3 regions of the Methylobacterium sp. WL69 genome follow, and region 3 is predicted to be linked to each of the others. Evidence: predicted binding sites of a transcription regulator. Region 3 holds the regulator's gene; each other region holds the start of a gene.

What was found. The regulator PhoB, encoded in region 3, activates phosphate uptake and scavenging genes when phosphate is short. The targets are predictions, from matches to a motif close to TGTCATNNANCTGTCAT.
Region 1: the regulator PhoB is predicted to act here: its motif matches at 1,623-1,639, upstream of FV218_RS03415 (RNA degradosome polyphosphate kinase).
Region 2: the regulator PhoB is predicted to act here: its motif matches at 1,613-1,629, upstream of ppk2 (polyphosphate kinase 2).

What each region holds. Positions count from the first base shown of each region.
Region 1 covers NZ_VRUZ01000006.1:31,380-36,615, forward strand. The annotation lists gene FV218_RS03405 (AI-2E family transporter) at 1-868, shown strand, start outside; gene FV218_RS03410 (DnaA/Hda family protein) at 874-1,593, shown strand; gene FV218_RS03415 (RNA degradosome polyphosphate kinase) at 1,706-4,120, shown strand; gene ppx (exopolyphosphatase) at 4,155-5,236, shown strand, end outside.
Region 2 covers NZ_VRUZ01000073.1:5,430-10,665, forward strand. The annotation lists gene FV218_RS16930 (CorA family divalent cation transporter) at 53-1,087, opposite strand; gene FV218_RS16935 (DUF1508 domain-containing protein) at 1,231-1,413, opposite strand; gene ppk2 (polyphosphate kinase 2) at 1,667-2,590, shown strand; gene FV218_RS16945 (hypothetical protein) at 2,620-3,027, opposite strand; gene FV218_RS16950 (enoyl-CoA hydratase/isomerase family protein) at 3,175-3,984, shown strand; gene FV218_RS16955 (DUF4279 domain-containing protein) at 4,024-4,518, opposite strand; gene FV218_RS16960 (hypothetical protein) at 4,505-4,732, opposite strand; gene FV218_RS16965 (TRAP transporter large permease) at 4,898-5,236, opposite strand, start outside.
Region 3 covers NZ_VRUZ01000084.1:5,009-10,244, reverse strand. The annotation lists gene pstC (phosphate ABC transporter permease subunit PstC) at 1-561, shown strand, start outside; gene pstA (phosphate ABC transporter permease PstA) at 582-1,475, shown strand; gene pstB (phosphate ABC transporter ATP-binding protein PstB) at 1,525-2,343, shown strand; gene phoU (phosphate signaling complex protein PhoU) at 2,508-3,248, shown strand; gene phoB (phosphate regulon transcriptional regulator PhoB) at 3,386-4,090, shown strand; gene FV218_RS17905 (GcrA family cell cycle regulator) at 4,262-4,861, opposite strand.

The sequences.
Region 1 (5,236 bases), on a different contig from region 3:
CGTGCCGCTCGCCGCCAACCAGATCGCCGCGCTGGTCGCCACCCTGCCCGGCATGGTCGCCCGGCTGCAGGGAATCCTGACGGAGCGGGCCGGCCCGCTCTTGCAGCGCGTGGGCGGCGCGGACGTGCTGACCGACCTGCAATCCTCCGTCGGCACCCTGGTGGGGCAGGGTGGCACGTGGTTCCTGGCGTTCCTGAAATCCCTGTGGTCGGGCAGCCAGGCGCTGATCTCCATCGCCTCGCTTCTCGTGGTGACGCCCGTGGTGGCGTTCTACCTGCTCGTCGACTGGGACCGGATGATCGCGGCCCTGGACAGCTGGGTGCCGCCGCGGCACCGCCCCGTGGTGCGCCGCCTCGGCCGCGAGATCAACGGGGCCATCACCGGCTTCGTGCGCGGCCAGACCCTGGTCTGCCTGATCCTCGGCAGCTTCTACGCCGTGGGCCTGTTCGCCATCGGGCTGAATTTCGGCGTGCTCATCGGCCTCATCGCCGGGTTCCTCACCTTCATCCCGTATGTCGGCACGCTCACGGGCTTCCTGCTCTCCGTCGGCGTCGCCCTGGCGCAGTTCTGGCCCGAATCCGACTGGCTCCATATCGGGCTCACCATCGGGGTGTTCGTGGTCGGCCAGTTCCTGGAGGGCAACATCATCTCGCCGAAGCTCGTGGGCGAATCGGTGGGCCTCCACCCGGTCTGGCTCATGTTCGCGCTCCTGGCCTTCGGGTCGCTGTTCGGCTTCCTCGGCCTGCTGCTGGCCGTGCCCGTGGCCGCCTCCATCGGCGTCGTGGTGCGCTTCGCCCTCGGCCGCTACCTGCAGAGCCCGCTCTATCACGCGGGCTCCCCGGTGCTGCTCCCCAACCGTGAGACCTGATGGCCATCCGCGAGAACGCGCCGCCGAAACAACTCGCCTTCGACCTGCCCGCCGACCCCCGCTACGGGCGGGAGGATTTCCTGGTCGGCCCGGCCAACGCGGCCGCCTACGGTCTGGTGGAGGCCTGGCCGAACTGGCCCGACACCGTCTGCGTCCTCACCGGGCCGCCCGGCAGCGGCAAGAGCCACCTCGCCTCGATCTGGGCGACGCGGGCCCATGCCTGGACCGCCGCCGTCGCCGAGGTCCGGGCGGCGGCGGTGCCCCACCTCGTCTCTAACGGCGCCCTCGTCATCGAGGACATCGACCGGGCCGAGGGCCGCGACGAGGCGGCCCTGTTCCACCTCCTCAACCTCGCCCGCGAGCATGGCAGCCCCGTCCTCGTCACGGCGGCCCAGCCGGTGGAGGCCATGGGCCTCGCCACGGCGGACCTGCGCTCGCGCCTGCGCCTGGCGCCCGGCGCCACCATCCTTCCCCCCGACGACGCGCTCCTGCGCGCCGTCCTCGTCAAGCTGTTCGTGGACCGCCAGCTCGTGGTCGATCTCGCCGTGGTCGAGGCCCTGGCCCTGCGCATCGACCGCTCGTTCGGCCTCGCCCGGCAGGTGGTGACCGAGCTCGACCGCGACGCCCTCGGGCGCGGCCGGCGCATCACCCGGCCCCTGGCCCTGGCGGTTCTCGCCCGCCTCGGCCTCGATGCGACGGATGACGAGGCCGACGACGCCGACTAGGAGCGTCGATCCGGCCGCGCGCGGAAGACTGTCATCGAACTGTCAAGAATCGCGCCTTCCCGCATGCTAGGAAGCCGCCCCTCAGCTTTCAGGAGACACCCACTTGGCGGACATGGAATCGGACGCGACCGCACCGGAGACCGGACCCGCCGAGGCCGAGGCCACCCGTGCGCCGGCCCGTCCCCGGGCCGCGCGGTCCGCCCCGAAACGCGCCGCGCAGGACAAGCCCGTGCCCGGCGAGAAGCCCGTGTCAGGCCCGGACGCGCCCGCGGCGCTGGCCGCCGAGGCCGGGCCCGACGTCGACCTGCCTCCGGCGGAGGCGCTCCTGCCGGATTCCGGTCCCGATCTCCCCGCCGAGGCGGATGTCCGCGACACCGTCCGCGAGGCCGGCCTCGCCCTGCGCCACTCGCCCGAGCGCTTCGTCAACCGCGAGCTGTCCTGGCTCCAGTTCAACCGCCGGGTGCTGGAGGAGGCGTCCAATCCCAACCACCCCCTGCTGGAGCAGCTGCGCTTCCTCTCGATCTCGGCCAACAACCTCGACGAATTCTTCATGGTGCGCGTGGCCGGCCTGCACGATCAGGTCCGCTCCGGCCTCGTGGCGCCGTCGCAGGACGGCCTGAGCCCGGCCGAGCAGCTCGCCCGCGTCGGCACGGACGTGTCGCGCCTCGCCCTCGACCAGCAGCAGCGCTGGCGCGAATTGCGAGGCGAACTCCTCGGCGCCGGCATCGAGCTCGTCGAGCCCGCCGGCCTCGCCCCGGAGCACAAGGCCTGGCTGGAGGAGTATTTCCTCAGCCACGTCTTCCCGGTGCTGACGCCCCTCGCCATCGATCCCGCGCACCCGTTCCCGTTCATCCCGAATCTCGGCTCGACCATCGCCCTGATGCTCATGCGCCCCCGCGACGGCCGGGTGCTGCGCGCCCTGATCCGCCTGCCGGCCCTCGTCGACCGCTTCGTGCGCCTGCCCGATGCCGAGGGGGATGCCACGGCGCGCTTCATCGCCATCGAGCAGGTCATCGTCCTGTTCACCGGGCGCCTGTTCCCGGGCTACTCCCTGCGCGGCCACGGCGCGTTCCGGGTGATCCGCGATTCCGACCTCGAGATCGAGGAAGAGGCCGAGGATCTCGTCCTGCATTTCGAATCGGCCCTGAAGCAGCGCCGCCGCGGCATCGTCATCCGCCTCGAGGTCGAGGCCGGCATGTCGGAGGACCTGCGGGCGTTCGTCGCCGACGAGCTCGAGATCGGCCCCGACGCGGTGTTCCTCATCGAGGGCATGCTGGCCCTCAACGAGCTGTCGCAGATCGTCGGGATCGACCGGCCGGAACTCAAGTTCAAGGCCTACAACCCGCGCTTCCCCGAGCGCATCCGCGAGAGCGGCGGCGACGTGTTCGCCGCCATCCGGCAGAAGGACTTCACCGTCCACCACCCCTACGAATCGTTCGACGCGGTGGTGCAGTTCCTGGCCCAGGCCGCCCGCGATCCCAACGTCGTGGCGATCAAGCAGACCCTCTACCGCACCTCCTCGAACTCGCCCATCGTGGCGGCCCTGGCGGAAGCCGCCGAGCTCGGCAAGTCGGTCACGGCGCTGGTCGAACTCAAGGCCCGTTTCGACGAGGAGGCCAACATCCGCTGGGCGCGCAACCTCGAGAAGGCCGGCGCGCAGGTGGTGTTCGGCTTCGTCGAGCTGAAGACCCACGCCAAGCTGTCGATGGTGGTCCGGCGCGAGGGCGACAAGCTCGTGAGCTACTGCCACGTCGGCACCGGCAACTATCACCCGATCACGGCGCGCATCTACACCGACCTGTCGTTCTTCACCGCCGACCCGGTGGTGGCCCGCGACGTGTCGCGGATCTTCAACTACATCACCGGCTACGCCGAGCCCGCCGGCCTGGAGCGCATGGCGGTCTCGCCCCTGACCCTGAAGCCCCGCCTCCTGGAGAACATCGAGCAGGAAATCGCCCACGCCAAGGCCGGGCGCCCGGCGGCGATCTGGATCAAGTGCAACTCCCTCGTCGACCAGCAGATCATCGACGCCCTGTACGACGCGAGTGCCGCCGGCGTGCAGATCGACTGCGTGGTGCGCGGCATCTGCTGCCTCCGGCCCGGCATCCCCGGCCTGTCGGAGACGATCCGGGTGAAATCCATCGTCGGCCGCTTCCTGGAGCACGGGCGCATCTACTGCTTCGGCAACGGCGTCGGCCTGCCCCACCCCAAGGCCACGGTCTACATCTCGTCGGCCGACCTCATGAGCCGCAACCTCGACCGCCGGGTCGAGGCCCTCCTGCCCATCACCAACGCGACGGTGCATCAGCAGGTGCTGGATCAGATCATGCTGGCTAACCTCCTCGACAACCGCCAGAGCTGGCGTGTACTGGCATCGGGCGCGAGCGAGCGGATCCAGCCGGCCGAGGGCGAGGAGCCGTTCAACGCCCACAAGTATTTCATGACGAATCCGAGCCTGTCCGGGCGCGGCAAGTCGTCGAAGAAATCGAGTCCGCGCGCCCTGAGTCGCCGTGCCCAGCGCGGCTGACGCCCCGCCGAAGGAACACGCAGAAGGAACACGCATGGGCCTCCGCCATGCCGGCCCACCCGCTGCTGAATCCGGAACCGCCGAGTCGCCCTCCCGGATCAGCCGCGCGCCCGTGGCCATCATCGACATCGGCTCGAATTCCGTGCGGCTCGTCGCCTATGACGGGCTGACCCGGGCGCCGACGCCCCTCTACAACGAGAAGGTGCTGTGCGGGCTGGGCCGCAACGTCCTCACCACGGGGCGCCTCAACGAGGAGGCGGTCCGGCGGGCCCTCATCGCCCTCGCGCGCTTCCGGGTGCTGTGCGAGACCATGCGGGTCGCCCGGGTCTTCGTGCTGGCCACCGCCGCCGCGCGCGACGCCGGGAACGGCCCCGAGTTCCTCGCGGCCGCCGAGGCCGCCTGCGGCCATCCCATCGAGTTGCTGTCGGGCCGGCGCGAGGCCGAGTTGTCGGCCCTGGGCGTCGTGTCGGGCTTCCACGCGCCGGACGGCGTGGTCGGGGATCTCGGCGGCGGTTCGCTGGAACTCGTGGACGTGCGCGGCGCCACCGTCGGCATGGGCGTGACCATGCCGCTCGGTGGCCTCGCCCTCCAGGACCTCTCGGGTAACTCACCCAAGAAGGCCATCAAGATCGTCCGCGAGCACCTGAAGAAGGCCGCGCCCCAGCTCGAGACCCTGCGCGGGCGCAGCTTCTATGCGGTCGGCGGCACCTGGCGGGCGCTGGCCCGCCTCCACCAGGCCGCGCGCGGCTATCCGCTCCACGTCATGCACGGCTACAGCGTCGAGCCCTCGGACGAGCTCAGCTTCCTCGAAGTGGTGGAGCGCACGGACGCGGCCCTGCTGCAGGATGTCGAGAGCGTCTCCGAGGCCCGCCGGCCCCTGCTGGCCTACGGCGCCGTGGTGCTGGAGGAGATCCTCAAGGTCGGGCGTCCGCGCGAACTCGCGATCTCGGCCTCCGGCGTGCGCGAAGGCCTGCTCTACGAGCAGCTCGACCGCGATGCGCGCCTGGCCGACCCCCTGCTGGCGGCGGCGGCGGAACTCAACGTCCTGCGCGCCCGCTCGCCGGGCCACGCCACCGACCTCATCGCCTGGACCGACCGCTTCATCGGGACCCTCGA
Region 2 (5,236 bases), on a different contig from region 3:
GCGGGCGGGGCGCGGGGATTTCAGGCGCTCCGCCGCGCGACAGGACGCCGGCTTACGACCGGGCGCGGCGTTTGACGAGCCCGAGGCGGCGGATCACGCCGTAGACCGCCAGGGCCGCGAGGCCGCAGATCCCCAGCGCCAGGAACGAGCCGTTCTCGAACTCGCCCAGGAACAGGCCCTTGGTGTTCATGCCGAACACGCCGGTCACCAGGGTCGGCGGCAGGAACAGGGCGGTGAGCACCGACAGGGTGAAGAGCTGGCGGTTGGTCTCGGCGGCGGTGCGGCCGGCGATCTCGTCCTGCAGCAGGCGGGTGCGCTCGGACAGGACGTGCATGTCGCGGTGGAGCGAATCGAGGCGCTGGACCACGCGGGCGGCCATGGTCACCACCGCCTCGGGCAGGGCGTCGTCGTCCTCGTCGGTCTCGGCTTCGAGGCGGTGGAACACGGCGGCCAGGCCCGAGAGCTGGCGGTGCTGGCGCACGGCCTGCCGGCGGATGGGGGCCAGGGGCTTCGGATCGGCGGCGCGGGTCTCGTCGAGGACGCGGTCCTCGATGATATCGAGTTCGTTGGAGAAGCGCTTGGCGCAGGCGTCGAGGGAGGCGACGACGCCCTCGACGAGGCGCTCCAGGAGCCGGGCCGGCGAGGTCACGCGGGCGCCGGCCAGCACCGCGTCGCGGGCGGCCTCGGCGCCGGCGGTGGCGTGGCGCCTGCCGCTGACGAGGACGTTCGGGCCGAGGACGCAGTGCAGGCGCCCCGTCGGTTCCTCGCCGATGGCGCCGTCGAAGGCGCGCTCGCGGTCGGCGATGACCACGCCGAGGCAGGTGCCCTCCACCACCACGCGCTGGTGCTCGTCGCGCCCGAAGGTGGCGGCCGACAGGCGCGGCGGCCCGAACCGCCCGGCCTCGATGAGCCCGGCGACGCGGGCGTCGATGAGATCGACGTGGAGCCAGACGAAGCCCGCGCCCGCCGCGTCCGGTGCCGGCAGGTCGGCGGCGGACGCGATGGGCACGGCGCGGCCCTCCCCGTCGAAGCGTAGGGCGAACAGCACGCCCGGCAGGACGGCCTCGTCGGTGAGAAGGCGCGGCATGGGTTTTGGCCGTGTCCCGTGCCGGCAAAATGCCGGATCGTCCCCGGCTCCATCGCCCGCCTCGGCGACACCCTGATGACGCTTCCCCCTTCCTGGACGCGCCAGCTCGCCTTGCGGATGGCGCGGCGAACCGGCCCTGCGCCCTAAGCCGGCGTGCAGTCCATGCCGTTGCGGCGCGCATTGTCGATGCAATGCGCCTTGCTCGTGTATGATTCTGTCGAAGCCCCGACGATCCGTCCGTTCGGTGAGGTGCGGCGCCAGCGCCAGTCGGTCCCGCTGCCGTAGATCTCCCAGGTGTCGCCGTTGCTTCCCTTACAGCTGCTCATCAGTGCCTCGCTGGAAAAAACTCTAGGTAACAATTTAAACTCTAGAGAATTTTTTGACTGTATTCTAGTGGCCTGGGCCACCGACATCGGCCGGACCGTCCGAAATGACTGCCCCGTCGGCGCGATCGGGGCCGATGGTCGGCGTCGCCGGTGATGCCCCTGCCACGCCCCCGGTACGAAGGGGCGTGCTTCGCCGAACTGTCATATCGCCGTGATCTAAGCGTCCGACAGACGGCGGGGCTTCGGGAAGACAATGGATCACGGGCAGCGGGCGGGCGGCTTCGACCTCGAGGCGATCCGGCGGGAGGTCGCCGACGATTTCGACGAGGAGCTCGAGATGGAGCTGGACGAGGAGCGCCTCGAACAGCTCGCCGACGCCGTCGGGGGGGCGCCGCGGCCGCCGCAGATGGACCGCAAGCGCTATTTTCGCGAGCTGTTCCGGCTCCAGCACGAACTGGTGCGCCTGCAGGACTGGGTGCAGGCCCAGAAGCTGCGCGTGGTGGTGATCTTCGAGGGCCGCGATTCCGCCGGCAAGGGCGGCGCCATCAAGCGCATCACCCAGCGCCTCAACCCCCGCGTCTGCCGGGTCGCCGCCCTGCCGGCCCCGAGCGAGCGCGAGCGCACCCAATGGTACTTCCAGCGCTACGTCAGCCACCTGCCCGCGGGCGGCGAGATCGTGCTGTTCGACCGCTCCTGGTACAACCGCGCCGGCGTCGAGCGGGTGATGGGCTTCTGCACCCCCGACGAGGTCGAGGAGTTCTTCCGCTCCGTGCCGGAATTCGAGCGGATGCTGGTGCGCTCGGGCATCATCGTGCTGAAATACTGGTTCTCCATCACCGACGAGGAGCAGGAACTGCGCTTCACCATGCGCATCCACGACCCGCTGAAGCAGTGGAAGCTCTCGCCCATGGACGTGCAGTCCCGCCGCCTGTGGGAGGACTACACCAAGGCCAAGGAGGTGATGCTCGCCCGCACCCACATCCCGGAGGCGCCGTGGTGGGTGGTGGAGGCCGTGGACAAGAAGAAGGCCCGCCTCAACTGCATCGCCCACCTGCTGTCGCAGATCCCCTACGGCGAGGTCGAGCATCCGCCCGTCCACCTGCCCGAGCGCGAGCGCCACGACGACTACGCCCGCCAGCCGGTTCCGCCGGAGATGTTCGTGCCGGCGGTGTTCTGAGGCGGTGTTCTGGAGGAGGCTCGCCGCCCCTACGGGCAGGCGAGCCCGTAGGGCGCCACCACGATGTCGCCCTGGCGCGGGTTGTTGAGGGCGATGGGTTGGGTGCCGCCGCGGCCGACGGCGACGTAGCAGCGGTCCAACACCGCCACGGTGTCGAACGCGGCCCGGAACGCGGGCTCCTGCGGGACGGGTTCGAGGCCGGCGACCCGCGACCGGCAATAGACCGCGACGTCGACCCGCCCCGACTGGCGGTAGAGGATGGTGCGGGCCCGGCGCGGCTGCACGGTGATCGCCGGGCCGCCATCCTGGCTGAACACCACGTCGTGGACCGTCCGGTTGATCACCTGGCGGGTGCAGCCGGCCTGCGCCGCCTGCGCCGTGCCGAGGGCCAGCCCGAGCGCGGCGACGCCGGCCGCGTGTCGCATCCATCCGCGCATGAATCGTCTCCCGAGGGCGCCGCCGTCGCGCGCCGAATGCCAAATCCGACATCAACGGACGCGTCCGGCGGGCGTTCCCGGCCGGGTTGATTCGGGCGGCCGGGCTGGGCATGCCGGGGGCACCGCCCACGCCACCCCGGACCCGCCATGAGTGCCGCCCCGACCGCCGCCGACGAGATCCTGTTCACCCAGGACGCGGCCGGCATCGCCCGCCTCGTCCTCAACCGGCCCCGGGCGCGCAACGCCCTCACCTTCGCCATGTACCAGGGGATCATCGACCACTGCGCCCGCATCGCCGCCGACCCGTCCGTGCGGGTGCTGGTGATCACCGGGGCCGGCGACAAGGCGTTCGCCGCCGGCACCGACATTGCCCAGTTCCGCGGCTTCTCGTCCGCCCAGGATGCCCTCGACTACGAGCGGTTCATGGACCGGGTGATGGGCGCCCTGGAACGCCTGCGCGTGCCCGTCATCGCCGCCATCGCGGGCGCCTGCACCGGCGGGGGGGCGGCCATCGCGGCGTCCTGCGACCTCCGGATCGCCACCCGCGACGCCCGCTTCGGCTTCCCCATCGCGCGGACGCTCGGCAACTGCCTGTCGCTCGCCAACCTCAAGCGCCTCTCCGGCCTCGTCGGCCCGGCCCGGGTCAAGGACATGATCTTCACCGCCCGCCTTATTGGCGCGGAGGAGGCCCTCGCCATCGGCCTCGTCGGCGAGGTGGTGGCGGACGCCGACGCCCTCGCAATCCGCGCCACCGAACTCGCCGGCCTCGTGGCCGGCCACGCCCCCCTGACCCTGCAGGCCACCAAGGAAGGCCTGCGCCGAATCCAGGATGCCGACGACACGGAAGGCGAGCGCCCCGGCGACGACCTCATCCGCCTCTGCTACACCAGCGCCGATTTCCGCGAGGGGATGGAGGCGTTTTTGGGCAAGCGCGCGCCGGACTGGACGGGGCGGTGATCGGATCGGATGCCGGACGGCTGTTCTTCGAGAACCCGCTCAGGCCGCGCGGCCTGCCAGGCTGCTGGGATCACCTTCGATGAGCGTGAAATCCGTCTCGATCCCGCCACGCAGCGTGTCGATCAGACTTTTGAAGCGCGGACCGACCGTCGGCATCTCCGCACCGTTCCCGCCCATCCAAAAGAGCGTCACCAGAACCTCGAGCGACGCCCCGTCGACGACGGCTTTGATCCGATTGAACTTGTGATCGCGATGCGGGTGCGCCGTGCTGTCCGTGAGCATTTTCGTCAGGAAGCCGATGTGGACGTCGAGATCGGATGTCTCGAGATAGGCTTTCGTGTTCAAGAACCAGTATCCCGTCGGCCCCGTCTTCTCGATCCCCCGACGGCCGACTCCGTAGGTCTCGCCCTTCGCGTATGAAAGAGTCGGCCGAACCCGCAGGAGATCGCTCAGGGACGACGGATCGAGGGCATCCCCCTCGAACCGGATGGTTGCGAACGCCCTCAGGGCCGATGACGATTCAGTCTTCATCATAGAGGTTGCCGATCTCCTCGCCCCGCGCGTCAGTCACGTCTCCGTTGTCGTAGATCACGATGTTGTCCGCCCCGCGAAGCCGTGCGGCGGCTTTGATGGAATGGATCGCCGCACCGACGTCCGCCTCCGTCAGATCCAGCACTCGGCTCACATGGGAGACGGGGTTCCCGCCCTTGTCCCAGATGATCCGTCGGTGGAGGCGTGTTCGCGTCATCGCGCCAGAGCCCGCCTCCGTGGAGCTGAAGCCCCCCATCGAAGGTGAGCGTATCGCAACCTTGCCCCGCGACAAGTCCCCCCGGACACCGCGTTGCGAGATCGCTCGCAGGCGAACGGCCCGAACCAGGGGTCCGGGCCGCGCGTCGCCAGCTCCAGGCCCGCCCTACCGCGTCGACGGCAGCAGCCAGTTCGGCAGCCACAGGGCGATGCCGGGCACCAGGCAGAGGATCAGGATCGCCACCGCCATGAGCATCACGAAGGGCAGGGTGCCCCAGATGATGTCCTTCAGGGGGATGTCGGGGGCGATGTTCTTGATGACGAAGATGTTGAGGCCGACCGGCGGGTGGATCAGGCCCATCTCCATGGTGATGGTCATGACGACCCCGAACCAGACGAGGTCGAACCCGGCGGCTTTCAGGGGCGGCAGGATGATCGGCGCCGTCATCAGGATGATCGAGACCGGCGGCAGGAAGAAGCCGAGGAGGATCACCAGCCCCAGGAT
Region 3 (5,236 bases):
ATGTGGGGCCTGTTCATCTTCGCGCCCCTGTTCGCCCGCTTCGTGCAGGTGCCGGTGTCGAACCTCGTGGAAGGCATGCCCATCGTCGGCACCCTGTTCTACGCCCGGGTGCCGTCGGGCGTCGGCATCCTCACCGCCGGCATCATCCTCGCCATCATGATCGTGCCGTTCGTGGCCTCGATCACCCGCGACATGCTCGACCAGATCCCCACGGTGCTGCGCGAGAGCGCCTACGGCATCGGCTGCACCACCTGGGAGGTGGTGCGCCACGTCCTCGTGCCCCAGGCCTCGGTCTCGATCATCGGCGCGATCATGCTCGGCCTCGGCCGGGCGCTGGGCGAGACCATGGCGGTGACCTTCGTCATCGGCAACGCCAACCGCCTCTCGGCCTCGGTGTTCGATCCGGGCTCCACCATCGCGTCGCGCATCGCCAACGAGTTCAACGAGGCCGACGGCCTGCAGCTGAATTCGCTCATGGCGCTGGGCTGCATCCTGTTCGTCATCACCTTCGTCGTCCTCATCGTCGCCCGCCTGCTCGTGCGACGCGTGAAGGTCGCGTGAGTTCGCCGGAGCCAGAACCCATGGACGCGCTCAACACCGTCGCCGGCACCGCGCCACCCCTCCAGGCCAGCCGGGTCCGTTCCGGACGGCGGATCGCCGACAAGATGCTCATCGGCGCCAGCACCCTGGCCACCCTCGTCGGCATCCTCGTCCTCGGCTCGATCCTGGGCATGCTCATCATCGAGGGCGTGAAGGGCTTCTCGCCCCTTCTCTTCACCGAGCCGACGCCCGGACCCGGCTCCGAGGGCGGCGGCATCGCCAACGCGATCCTCGGCAGCCTCGTGATGACGTTCCTCGGCATCGTGGTGGCGACGCCCGTGGGCGTCATGGCCGGCACCTTCCTCGCCGAGTACGGCCGCAACTCGAAACTCGCCGACCTCGTGCGCTTCCTCAACGACATCCTGCTGTCGGCGCCCTCCATCCTCATCGGCCTGTTCGTCTACACCCTCATGGTGCGGCCCATGGGCAGCTACTCGGGCTGGGCCGGCGCCGTGGCCCTCGCCATCATCGCCACCCCGGTCATCGTGCGGACCACGGAGGACATGCTGCGCCTCGTGCCCTCGACCCTGCGCGAGGCCGGCGCGGCGTTGGGCGCCCCGCCCTCGAAGGTCATCACCGCCATCACCTGGCGCGGGGCCTCGGCCGGCATCGTCACCGGCATCATCCTGGCGCTGGCCCGCATCGCCGGCGAGACCGCGCCGCTGCTGTTCACGGCGCTGAACAACAACAGCTGGTTCTCACCCAACCTCATGGGCGGCGTGCCGAACCTGCCGGTGATGATCTACCAGTTCGCCCTCTCGCCCTACCCGAACTGGCAGCAGCTCGCCTGGGCCGGCGCCCTCCTGATCACCGTCACGATCCTCGCCCTGTCGATCGTGGCCCGCTTCGTCATCAAGAGCGAGCGGGCGCGCTGATCCGCGCGCCGCTCCCACCGCCCCCCGCTCGATCGAAGGATTGCCACCGATGAACGCCGCCTCCGGGATCACCGCCGCGCAGCTCACCGGCCGCCACAAGGCGGACGAGAACTCCCCCGTCCGCATCGCCGTGAAGGACCTGAATTTCTACTACGGCAGCTTCCACGGTCTGAAATCCGTGAACCTCAACTTCCACGACCGCCAGGTGACGGCGCTCATCGGCCCGTCGGGCTGCGGGAAGTCGACCCTGCTGCGCACCTTCAACCGCATCTACAGCCTGTATCCGGACCAGCGCGCGGAAGGGCAGATCCTGCTCGACGGCCAGAACGTCCTCGATGCGAAGGTCGATCTCAACGAGCTGCGCTCGCGCATCGGCATGGTGTTCCAGAAGCCGACGCCGTTCCCCATGTCGATCTACGACAACGTCGCCTTCGGCCTGCGCCTCTACGAGAAGCTGCCGAAAGCCGACCTCGACGTGCGCGTGGAGGAGTCGCTCCGCAAGGCCGCCCTGTGGGACGAGGTCAAGGACAAGCTCAAGCAGTCCGGCATGGGCCTCTCGGGCGGCCAGCAGCAGCGCCTGTGCATCGCCCGCACCGTGGCCCAGCGCCCCGAGGTGATCCTGTTCGACGAGCCGACCTCGGCCCTCGATCCGATCTCCACGGGCCGCATCGAGGAGCTCATCGAGCAGCTGCGCTCCGAGTTCACCATCGTCATCGTCACGCACAACATGCAGCAGGCCGCGCGCATCTCGCAGTTCACGGCGTTCATGTATCTCGGCGAGCTCGTCGAGTTCGGGCCGACGACGCGGATCTTCATGAACCCCGAGAAGCGCCAGACCCAGGACTACATCACCGGCCGCTTCGGCTGAGGGCCTCCCGCGAAACGCCCGCCGCGCCGCCGGATTCGAGCGGAGCGGCCGCGATCGGGCGTTTCGCGAGGCACTCTGATCCTCGGGCGGGGGACATCGACCCCCGTATCCCGCCCCAACGCCACGTGGCAGGTTCCGAGACGGGCCTGACCGAGGAGTGCGACATGCCCGACCACATCGTCAGTTCCTACGACACCGACCTCGAAGACCTGCGCCGCTCCATCTCGGAGATGGGCGGCATCGCCGAGAAGATGATGACGGAGGCGAGCGACGCCCTCGTGCGCCGCGACGTACCCCTGGCCCAGGCCGTCATCGCGGCGGATCACCGCCTCGACACCCTGCAGCGCGAGATCGAGGAGCGCTCGATCCTGCTCATCGCCCGGCGCCAGCCCATGGCCATCGACCTGCGCGAGACGGTCTCGGCCATCCGCGTCTCGAACGACCTCGAGCGCATCGGCGATCTGGCCAAGAACGTCGCCAAGCGCGTGGTCGCCATCGCCGAGCAGGTCCAGCCGCAGAAGATCGTCATCGGCGTCCAGCACATGAGCGACCTCGTGCAGGAGCAGCTCAAGGACGTCCTCGACGCCTATGCCAGCCGCGACACCAAGGCGGCTCTGGACGTCTGGGAGCGCGACGACGCCATCGACGCCCTCTACAATTCCCTGTTCCGCGAACTCCTGACCTACATGATGGAGGACCCGCGCAACATCTCGTTCTGCACCCACCTCCTGTTCGTCGCCAAGAACATCGAGCGCATCGGCGACCACACCACCAACATCGCCGAGACGATCCACTACCTCGTCACCGGCGAGAACAGCCTGGCCGAGAGCGACCGTCCCAAGAACGACGCCTCGAACTACGCCACGGTGGACGTGCCGCCCCTCGACGTGGCCACCGGCGTCTGAGGGACGGCGGGGACCGGGGCCCATCGCCGGGACCCTGGAGACGGGACAGTTCCGGGGGCGTTCGGACCCGGTCCGGACGTCCCCGGTTTCGCATGGGGGCGCATGGTGGGCGGGCGTATACTGAGCGGGCGTGGGTGATGAGTACGCGGATCCTGATCGTCGAGGACGAGGAGGCCCTGACCCTCCTGCTGCGCTACAACCTCGAGGCCGAGGGCTTCGTGGTCGACTCCGCGACGCGCGGCGACGAGGCGGACATCCGGATGCAGGAACAGGTCCCCGACCTCGTCCTCCTGGATTGGATGCTGCCCGGCCTGTCGGGGATCGAACTGTGCCGCCGCATCCGGGCGCGCAGGGAGACCGAGCGCCTGCCGGTGATCATGCTCACGGCCCGGGGCGAGGAGAGCGACCGCATCCGCGGCCTCGGCACGGGCGCCGACGACTACATCGTCAAGCCGTTCTCCGTGCCCGAGCTCCTCGCCCGCGTGCGGGCCCTCCTGCGGCGGGCCAAGCCCGCCCACGTGGCCAACCTGCTGGTGGCCGGCGACATCGAGCTCGACCGCCTCAGCCACCGCATCCGCCGGGAGGGCCGCGAGATCCATCTCGGGCCAACGGAGTTCAAGCTCCTCGAATTCCTGATGCAGAGCCCCGGCCGCGTGTTTTCGCGGGAACAGCTCCTCGACGGGGTCTGGGGGCACGACGTCTACATCGACGAGCGCACGGTGGACGTTCATGTCGGGCGCCTGCGCAAGGCCCTCAACCGGCCCCGCCAGAGCGACCCGATCCGCACGGTGCGGGGCTCGGGCTACTCGTTCGACGAGATGTTCGCCGGCGCCGAACCGTAACGCGTCCGCTTCAGCGGAAGCCGCCGGCCAAGCTTAGCGAAAGCCGCCGGCCCGGCTCAGCGGAAGCCGCCGGCTGGGCTCAGCGGAAGCCGCCGGCCGGGCTCAGCGGAAGCCGCCGGCCGGGCTCAGCGGAAGCCGCCGGCCGGGCTCAGCGGAAGCCGCCGGCCGGGCTCATCGGAAGCCGCCGACCCGGCGGTCGCGCCGGCGCTCGGCCGCCGGCTGATAGGCGATCTCGGCGTGGTGGGTGCAGTAGGGCAGGCCGGTGATGGCGCGGTCGCCGCAATAGTGGAACTCGGGCGTGGTCGGGTCGCCCAGGGGCCAGCGGCACATGGATTCGCGCAGGTCCATGATCGTCACGCGCCGGGAGGTCGCCAGGGCCACGGGCTCGACCCGCGCGACGGGCGCCGCCTCGGCACGGGCGGCGGGCGCCTCGGCCGCCACGGGCACCATGGCCACGGGCACCATGGCGATGACCGCTCCGGGTTCGGCCGTGCCGGTCTCGGCGCCCTGCGCCGCCCCGGTCGCTTCGGCCCCGGCCCCTTCCGCCGCCTGGGCTTCCCCCTCGCGGGCGGCCTTCTTGCGGGGGAGGACCGTGTCGGACGCCTTCGCGGCGCGGCCGGACAGGCCGAGGCGATGGACCTTGCCGATGACGGCGTTGCGGGTGACGCCGCCGAGCTGCGCGGCGATGCGGCTGGCGCTCAGGCCCTCCTGCCACAGGCGGCGCAGGAGATCGACGCGCTCGTCCGACCAGCTCGGGATCGTATCCGTCATCGCCCCCTCCCGACATCGTCCTCGCTCACCCTCGGCGTCGCGGGCACGGAGGCACAGCGGCGGGGCTCCGCGGCTGGCGACTTCGGGACCGGACGGGTGACGTTCGCCTCGGGCTCTCTTCGGCGACGGGCGAACCGTACAGGAGCGCGCGAGCCGGAGGCAAGAGCGGCTTCGACGGTGATCGGAAGAGCGGTCAAGTTTCCACCGGCCAAGTTTGAGCCGGCCGTGGGTCCGTCAACTGAATTTCCACCGACTGTGTTTCCCGCGGTCGCGTTTCGACCCCCGGCCTTTGGCCGGACGAGGCGTGCCGGCGGCCCCGCATTGCCGGTGGGGGAGGGGCGGCCTATCTGAGGGGCGACTGCCGCATCCCGATCC